DNA from 2 places in the Paenibacillus sp. JNUCC 35 genome. Region 1 is predicted to be linked to the other one. Evidence: riboswitches for the same ligand, from Rfam matches in the RefSeq annotation. Region 1 holds a riboswitch; the other holds the start of a gene.
What was found. A riboswitch is a leader RNA that binds a small molecule or an ion and turns the genes downstream of it on or off. The one in region 1 is predicted to bind ZMP and ZTP.

Region 1 (4,209 bases):
GCCGCCAAGGCCCGCGGTGAGCGCACGGGCGTGCTCACCTATGACGAGCGCCGCGGTCTGCATCACGCGGACGCCGTAATCTCCTCCGGCCGTCTAGCCGAGCCGGAGACGATCGCGCGCGGGCTGTATGCCGCGCTCCGGCAGTTCGACCGCGAGGGAGTGACGTATATTCTCGCGGAAGGCTGCCCGGACACGGGAATAGGCCGTGCCGTCATGAACCGTCTGCTGAAAGCGGCGGGTCAGGAAGTCATCCGGGTTTAAACATACAAGGGGAAACCCGGTGCCCTTAGAACGGCCTTAAGCTCTCCGGTTCGTATAAAGTAACTGCCGTCAGCGGCTAAGCTTCGGGCAGTTGCAGATCCCCCGGAACGTCTTTATTCTTTTCCGTTCCGAAAAGCAGCCGCCTGTACCGGTTATGCAGACAGGTACAAGTCCATAGCATGTTTCCCGGTTTGTCCGCATATCTTGAGAGAGAAAAAGTGGACAGGGGGAAATACCAATGGCGGCACTGGCGGGCGTGTCACCTTTCGTATGGGGCCAACTGGTGACGATCTTCATCATGGCTATTGCGCTTGGTTTTGACGCGTTTTCTTTAGGGATTGGAATCGGAATGAGGGGTATACGCCTGCTGCATATTCTTAAAATCAGCATCGTGATCGGTCTCTTTCATATCCTCATGCCGCTGCTCGGCATGTATGCGGGACATTATCTCGGCTCTTTACTCGGACAAGTTGCCGTGGCGGCCGGGGGCGGTCTGCTCATTTTGTTAGGATCCCATATGATTTACAGCTCGTTCCGTGGAGAAGATTCCAATGCATTCGATCATCGCACCTTCTGGGGAATGGTCCTGTTTGCGTTAAGCGTGAGCGTGGATTCCTTTTCTGTCGGCGTTTCGCTGGGGATTTTCGCAACGGATGTGGTTTTGACGGTGCTGCTTTTCGGATTGCTGGGCGGAGGCATGTCGATTCTGGGGCTTATGCTCGGGCGTCATGTGGGAAGCTGGATCGGTGAATACGGAGAAGCGCTGGGCGGTGTGATTTTGCTGCTGTTCGGTCTGAAATTTCTGCTGTAAAGTGTCCCTGATTTCAAAAAAACGGTACAATATATAGAGAGCGGAATAACCCGTTGGAATACTCTGTAAGGAGGTAGACGAAACATGAAACAGATTCTTTTTGTCTGTACCGGAAATACATGCCGCAGCCCGCTGGCTGAAGGGATTCTGCGCCATATGGCCCGGCAGGATAACCTGGAAGTCCATATCCGTTCTGCAGGGGTTTTTGCTTCCGACGGCAGTCCGATTTCCCGGCAATCTTCCTCCGTTTTGCGTGAAAAAGGCTGTGAAGCTTCTATCAGCTCCAGTCTTCTCAGATCCGCAGACGTGGATTGGGCCGATCTCATCTTAACGATGACACAAGATCATAAACGCGCCGTTATTCAGCGGTTCCCGCAGGCGGCGGATAAAACACATACACTGAAAGAATTTGTAGAAGACGATCCCAAGGTTGTCACGGCTGCCGCGGAATGGGAGAAGCTGATTGCCGAAGTGCAGGTTAAGCATGCCCTTTCCGAAGAAATCACGATAGAAGAGCGGACGCGGCTCATCCACTTGGAAAAACAACTCCCGGATTACGATATTTCCGATCCTTACGGCGGTTCGTTGGAGCTTTACCGCCATACGGCGGAAGAAATCGAAGAAGCGCTCGTTAAACTGGTTCAAAAGCTAAAGGAAAGCCGATGAGCGTCAAACGGTCGCATTATCTTTCTGCCCGGCCTAACAAAATCTTCATTTTTTAGCGGCTTTACAGTTTTGCGGGAATACGGTAAGATAGGGGCATAAAAGAAGACCCGATGTAACTGGCGACGAGTGGGTGTAACCACAGTGGAGCATCGGGGTATACGGCCGGTCGCCTGGGCAAAAGAGCAGTACATGCGTATTTACGCGTGTCATGCTCTTTTTTTCATTGTCTCTTAACGATTACACAGGTGCAGGTTAAGTCGGAATTTGCCGGTTTTTTTCTCCGGCTGATCGGTTTGGGTTATAATAGAGCCAAACGCAGTTTATTCCCACTCGAGGAGGGCTTTTCAATGAAAATTGCAATTGGCGCCGATCACGCCGGATACCGGCTTAAAGATGTTATCGTTCCTTACCTGGAATCGTTAGGTCATGAAGTGAAGGATGTCGGCTGCAACTGTGAACAATCGGTCGACTATCCGGACTACGCCGTTCCGGTTTGCGATATGGTGCTTAACGGGCAGGCGGACAAAGGTATTCTGATTTGCGGTACAGGCATCGGCATGACCATTGCCGCCAACAAAATGCCGGGCATCCGCTGCGCGCTAGTGCACGATATGTTCTCCGCGAAAGCAACCCGGGAGCACAACGACACGAATGTGCTTGCTATGGGAGAACGCGTAATCGGACCCGGCGTGGCGCAGGAAATCGTCAAGATCTGGATTGAGACCGAGTTTTCGCACGGCGAACGTCATGAGAACCGCCTGAACAAAGTGAAGCTTTTGGAAGAGAAGAATACGATTCATCCGTAAGGAGCTCTATTTTAAATGGAGGTGATCGTATGAATGACGGCGAGAAAGTCTGGCTGGACGGAATAGGGCCTGCGGTCGAGGCCAATTTCCGGGCACTGATTGAAGCCGGCGGCTTAAGGCGCGGCCAGATCGTCGTGTTCGGTACCTCGACCAGCGAGGTCCGGGGCCAGAGAATCGGCACGTCCGGTACGCCGGAAGCGGCCGAGCGCATTTTCGCCGCCGCTGTCCGGGTGGCGGAAGAACACGGGCTGCGGCTCGCCTTCCAGTGCTGCGAGCATTTAAACCGCGCGCTTGTCGTCGAAGAAGCGCTGCTGGAGCAAGACTCCCGGCTGGAGCCGGTGAATGTAGTGCCGGTGCCCAAGGCGGGCGGCTCGATGGCCGCCCATGCTTACCGGCACCTGGAGCGCGCATGCGTCGTGGAAGAGATCGCCGCCCATGCGGGCATCGACATCGGCGACACGCTGATTGGCATGCACCTCCGCCGGGTGGCCGTCCCTGTGCGCCCGCCCGTGAAACGGGTGGGTGAGGCGCACGTGACGATGGCGTATACGCGTCCGAAGCTGATTGGCGGACAACGGGCGGTGTACGAGGCTGTCCCGGAGAGCGAGGGTATTCCCGTATTCGCCGGCGCTGTTGCTCCTGCCCGGACAAGTCCGGGAAGTGGGGCAGACAGCGGCGCCTGCGAATAATGCATCTGGAGCCGTGATAAACGGGGGATCTTTTTTCCTGTTTATCCGGCTTGTACAAAGTGAAACTGATTGTGATTTTAAAATCCATGGGAGGTTGTTATAGATGGTAGAATTTTTGCGTAAACAGGACCCGAAAATCGTTGAGGCTATGAACCTGGAGCTTGGCCGTCAACGCGACAAAATCGAACTGATCGCTTCCGAAAACTTTGTAAGCCAGGCGGTCCTTGAAGCTATGGGCACCGTGCTGACGAACAAATACGCGGAAGGCTACCCGTCCAAGCGTTATTACGGCGGCTGCGAGTACGTGGATATCGTCGAAGATATCGCGCGCGACCGTGCGAAGGAACTTTTCGGGGCCGAGCATGCCAATGTACAGCCTCACTCCGGTGCTCAAGCGAATATGGCCGTTTATCTGGCCGCGCTGAAGCCGGGCGACACAGTCCTGGGTATGAACCTGGCGCATGGCGGACACTTGACACACGGGAGCCCCGTCAACGCGTCCGGTATCCTCTATAATTTCGTAGCTTACGGCGTTAGCGAACAGGATTCCCGCATCGATTACGACGATGTCCGCAAAGCCGCGTTCAAACACAGACCTCGCATGATCGTTGCAGGGGCAAGTGCTTACCCGCGCATCATCGATTTCGAAAAACTGGGCCAAATCGCGGACGAAGTCGGCGCCCTGTTTATGGTTGACATGGCTCACATCGCGGGTCTTGTTGCGGCAGGTCTGCATCCGAACCCGGTTCCGCATGCCCATTTTGTCACGACAACGACTCACAAAACGCTTCGCGGACCGCGCGGCGGTTTGATTCTGTGCCGCAAGCCATGGGCTGCCGCAATCGACAAAGCCGTATTCCCGGGTTCCCAAGGCGGACCTCTGATGCACATCATCGCCGCTAAAGCCGTTGCGCTGGGAGAAGCCCTCCAAGCCGACTTCAAAACATACGGAAAGAACGTTATTGATAATGCCAAA
Region 2 (4,209 bases), 2.6 Mb from region 1:
TGGTGGATAGGTCAGGATTCGGCATCGTAAGCAGTGAATGGCTATCTACCGAGAGCAGCAAATGAGCTTTAATTCCTGCCTGTCAAAAAGTTTAGCATCTACCTCCTGTCAATTTATGTCTAAATGAATCATTTCACCTCCTCATATCCATATTATAGTATAAGGCAGAAGCAATGGAAGTAGGTCTTTAGAACTATTTATATACATAAAATGGTTTAAATAGTAAAACATCTCCTCCATAATATCCAGAAAATTTGGATATTTTTTTGTAAAGATCGTAAATTGGAAAATAAATTAGAATTAAAAGGGAAATTGTCGAATGGAACGAATTAGATGTATACAAATGCGGAAGAGGAAGGGAGTGAGCCGGTTATGAGTGTTGCGGCAGACATCAAATTGTTTATTTCCGTCAAAAAAGCATGGATTCTGGTCCTGGCGATGATTTTGTACGGAATCGGCGTCGGAATTTTGGCGCCCATGAACGCCATTTACTTAAAAGAAGGGATCGGACTCGGGAAAGGCGAGATCGCGTCGATTTTTGCCATTTCGCTTGTGCTCAATATGATTTTCACGATCAGCGTCGGCATTCTGAGCGATAAGATTCCGCGGAAGAAAATCATCCCCATGGCGGCTTCTGTGGTGTGTGCGGCCGGGCTGCTGATCTATATGCGAGCCGACGGGTACGTATCCGCGCTGGTGGGCATGTCGATCGCATCGGCCCCGTCCGGGATGGTTATGGGGCAGATGTTTGCCATGGCCCGGAACCATTTCTCGAAGCTGGCGCCGGACATCGTGGAGATTTCGCAGCTCTGGCTGCGCGCGTCTTTCAGCGTGGGTTTTTTTGCGGGACTGCTGCTGGGGGCGAACATTTATTTATGGTTCACCTTCTACGGGGTGCTCTGGGGCAATCTTGCGGGGTACACGGCACTCTTCGTCCTTCTGTTGTTTTACCGGGAAACGGTGGAAGCGCCTTCCAAAGCGGTCCTTAAGAAGAGCGGCGAGCCCTTCTCGCTGGCTATGCTGGCCGCGCTGCTTATGCTGTCGTGCGCCGATGCGATTCGGGGCCTGTATCTTCCCCTTGTCGTGAACGAGAAGTTCGGCAACCCGGAGCTGATGTCTTACATCTGGAGCGCACAGGCGGTGTTCGAACTGTTGTTTATGACGGTTGCGGGCTATTGGGCGCTGAAATACGGCTTCAAGCCGGTCATTCTATTCGCCGGCCTGTTCGCGCTGATCGTCTATCTGGTGTACGCCAATGTCGATTACCTGCCGTTCTTTTTCGCTATGCAGCCGCTGTATTCGTTTTACGTGGCCGTGCTGCTCGGGGTGGCAATGGGCTACGTCCAGCGGATGTTTTTGCACAAAACCGGGTTCGGAGCCAGCCTGTATGTCGTGATTACCCAAATGGCTTCTCTGGTCGGCTATTTCCTGCCGCTGCTGATTGATGGCATCACGCCGTCCATCTTTTACATCCCCGCTACGCTCATTGTCGTCTCCATGCTGCTTATCACGAGAACGATGCTGAAAGAACGCGGCAGCAGAAAGCCGGGAAACGTACAAACTTTGTAAGTGAGGCGGTGTGCCAAACGGTCTTGAAAAAAATGCTTCTCCGGCACTTTACCGTAAAACGCCCGCTGTGCTAAAATGAGGCCACTGGAAGAGTGTGTAACTGGCGGAACGTGGGGAACCACGGGGGAGCACACGGGAAATATAGCCGTACGCCTGGGCGAAAGTATTTGCAGATAGCGGAAAACCGCGGTCTGCGGATACTTTTTTTGTTTTCTTTTTGTAGGAAACCAATAAATCGGGGGGCGGAAAACATGGGAATGTTAATGAAAACGGCAGATCTTGCCGGTCGGTTAAGGGACTCGATCCGAATAGAAACGGACGCGTGGAAAAAGCGGGGAATAGAACCTTCCCTGGCGGTTGTACTCCTAAAAGGGGATCCGGCTTCCGAATACTACGCCAGAGCCAAGGAAAAGACGGCGCAAAAACTCGGTATCGGCTACCGTCTGATGGAATTCGATCCGGCTATTACGCAGTCGGAATTGCTCGGACATCTTGGAGAGCTGAACGATGACAAAAGCGTGCACGGAATCATGCTGGAGCTTCCGCTGCCCCGGCATTTGAACCCGTCCGAAGCTTTCGAGCTTATCCGCCCCGACAAGGATGTGGACGGGATTACGCCCGGCAGTAAACTTGCCTGTTTCCTCGGCACAAAAGGGCTGTACCCGGCAACGCCCCAGTCCTGTATCCGCATTCTGCAGGAATTCGGATTCGGACTGAAAGGGCGGCATGTGGTGCTCGTCGGGAGAGGCGAGACCGTCGGCAGGCCTTTGATGCCTATGCTGCTGCGGGAGCACGCGACCCTTACGGTATGCCATTCGCACACGGAGAATCTCGCGCGTCATATTGCCGGTGCGGACATCCTCATTACAGCGGCCGGAAGGGCGGGGATGGTTACCGCGGATATGGTGCATCCGGATCTGGTTATTGTCGATGCAGGCATCAACGAAACGGACACGGGATTAACGGGGGATGTAAGTCCGGATGCTCTGCAGCGGGTAAAGGCGATGACGCCGGTGCCGAGAGGCGTAGGGACGTTAACGACGCTCATCTTGTTTGAAAATTAAAAGCGGTCGGAATGCAGATCGGGGAGGGAGCGTACAAATGAGGGTGTACGATCAGTCGATTCGCGAATTTCTGGCCGAGGCTTCTTCGGGCTCTCCGGTGCCCGGCGGAGGCAGCATTGCCGCTTTGGCCGCAGCCCTCGGAGCGTCCATGGGGTCGATGACCGCCTGCTTGACCACGGGCGCCAAGTTTAAAGAGCAAGAAGCCGCGATGCTCGAGAATACGGATCTTTTTCGGCAGGCCATCGTGCGGTTCGAATCCTTGCAGGAAAAAGATATGGCTTCATTCAGCCGGTTCATGAAGGCGCTGAAGCTGCCGGCTTCCACTCCCGCGGAGAAAGAAGCCCGGAGTCTCGCTATCCGGGAAGCCTCCGCTCATGCGGCGGATGTGCCGCTGGAACTGATGGAGGCGTGCCTCGGGGTCATGCGGCGGCTGGCGGTCCTGGTCCCGGAAGTCAACAAGAATGTGGTGTCCGATCTGGGAATTGCCGTTCTGATGCTGGAAGCCGCGGTACAATCTGCCTGGATCACGGTGGAAATCAACTTGAATGCCATGTCCGCCGACAACCGGAAAGAGTACAGAGACAAAGGAACACTTCTGATGAGAGAATCGGAAGAAATAAAACGGGATGCTTTGGTACAAGTAAGAGAGCGGATTTGAGAAGCCGCTCGGAGCGGCAGAGCTTTCCGATCATGGACAGCAAGATGTACCGTTCCGGCGATGATACAAAAAGCCGTCTGAGCTTCTTCTGAAAAGAAGAGTTTCAGACGGCTTTTTTGCTGGTTTAACGGGCCCGCGCCTTTATTCGTAGCGGCGAGTCGACGGCCAGGAGCCTTGAAGCTTGCGGATCAGCACGATCTCGCCGGTATGAAAAGCGTCGTGCTGGATGATGCTGGCGATGCGGAAACCGATCGGACAATCACGGTATAGAGCGTCCATGTCCGGATCGGATTTGGTGTCCAGAAGGCTGCCGATGCGGGTATGAACGGCGTCGAGCTCACGAAGCGTCCGCTGCCACGCTTCTTCGGAACCGTGCGTATCGGGCGTTTTGAATGTGTCGTCGTTGTTTTGGGCCCAGTGGTCCGGTTCTTCGCCCTGGAGATGCTCCAGCAGCCGCTGCTTGTAGTAGACCAGATGGTTGACTGTCTCCCAGATGGTATTGCCCGCTTTACCCGGCGGCCGCCAGGAAGCCTGCTCCGCGCTTATCCCGCTGACGGCGTCTTTCAGAGGGGCATACCAGTCTTCCGTTCCGTAAGCGTGTTCCCAGCCTCGTTTGAGAAGATCCAATCCGTTCATTTGATTTCCTCCTAAATTAAGAATGGTGTAAAATTAGAAAGGCGATGTCATCATGTGTGGATAGGTTGTGCGATAAGACTGCCCGATGTGCAGACCATTCGCACAGATTCATTGTAACTATCTATTTTGTTTATGGTGGTTACATTTTGAATTTTAACATCAATTGGAAGAAGACTCAATCTTTATTCGGAGGTTGTTTTGGAAAATTCGGCTTTAGAGTTTATGAACAGCCAGTGGTACGACTGGCGGGGAACGGGGCGGAGCGAGGACAGGCTTGACCGA

Region 2: it holds a riboswitch for ZMP and ZTP, as region 1 does, so the genes downstream of both, AC2TF6_RS11825 (bifunctional 5,10-methylenetetrahydrofolate dehydrogenase/5,10-methenyltetrahydrofolate cyclohydrolase) here and rpiB (ribose 5-phosphate isomerase B) in region 1, are expected to answer to the same signal.

The regions. Positions count from the first base shown of each region.
Region 1 is NZ_CM177771.1:6,192,711-6,196,919, reverse strand. Features, by position in the region: gene AC2TF6_RS28060 (L-threonylcarbamoyladenylate synthase) at 1-261, shown strand, start outside; gene AC2TF6_RS28055 (manganese efflux pump MntP) at 500-1,072, shown strand; gene AC2TF6_RS28050 (low molecular weight protein arginine phosphatase) at 1,157-1,738, shown strand; ZMP/ZTP riboswitch at 1,841-1,921, shown strand; gene rpiB (ribose 5-phosphate isomerase B) at 2,086-2,544, shown strand; gene AC2TF6_RS28040 (TIGR01440 family protein) at 2,574-3,233, shown strand; gene glyA (serine hydroxymethyltransferase) at 3,337-4,209, shown strand, end outside.
Region 2 is NZ_CM177771.1:2,546,059-2,550,267, forward strand. Features, by position in the region: gene AC2TF6_RS11820 (MFS transporter) at 373-1,569, shown strand; ZMP/ZTP riboswitch at 1,656-1,735, shown strand; gene AC2TF6_RS11825 (bifunctional 5,10-methylenetetrahydrofolate dehydrogenase/5,10-methenyltetrahydrofolate cyclohydrolase) at 1,821-2,633, shown strand; gene AC2TF6_RS11830 (cyclodeaminase/cyclohydrolase family protein) at 2,671-3,291, shown strand; gene AC2TF6_RS11835 (DinB family protein) at 3,433-3,927, opposite strand; gene AC2TF6_RS11840 (CGNR zinc finger domain-containing protein) at 4,126-4,209, shown strand, end outside.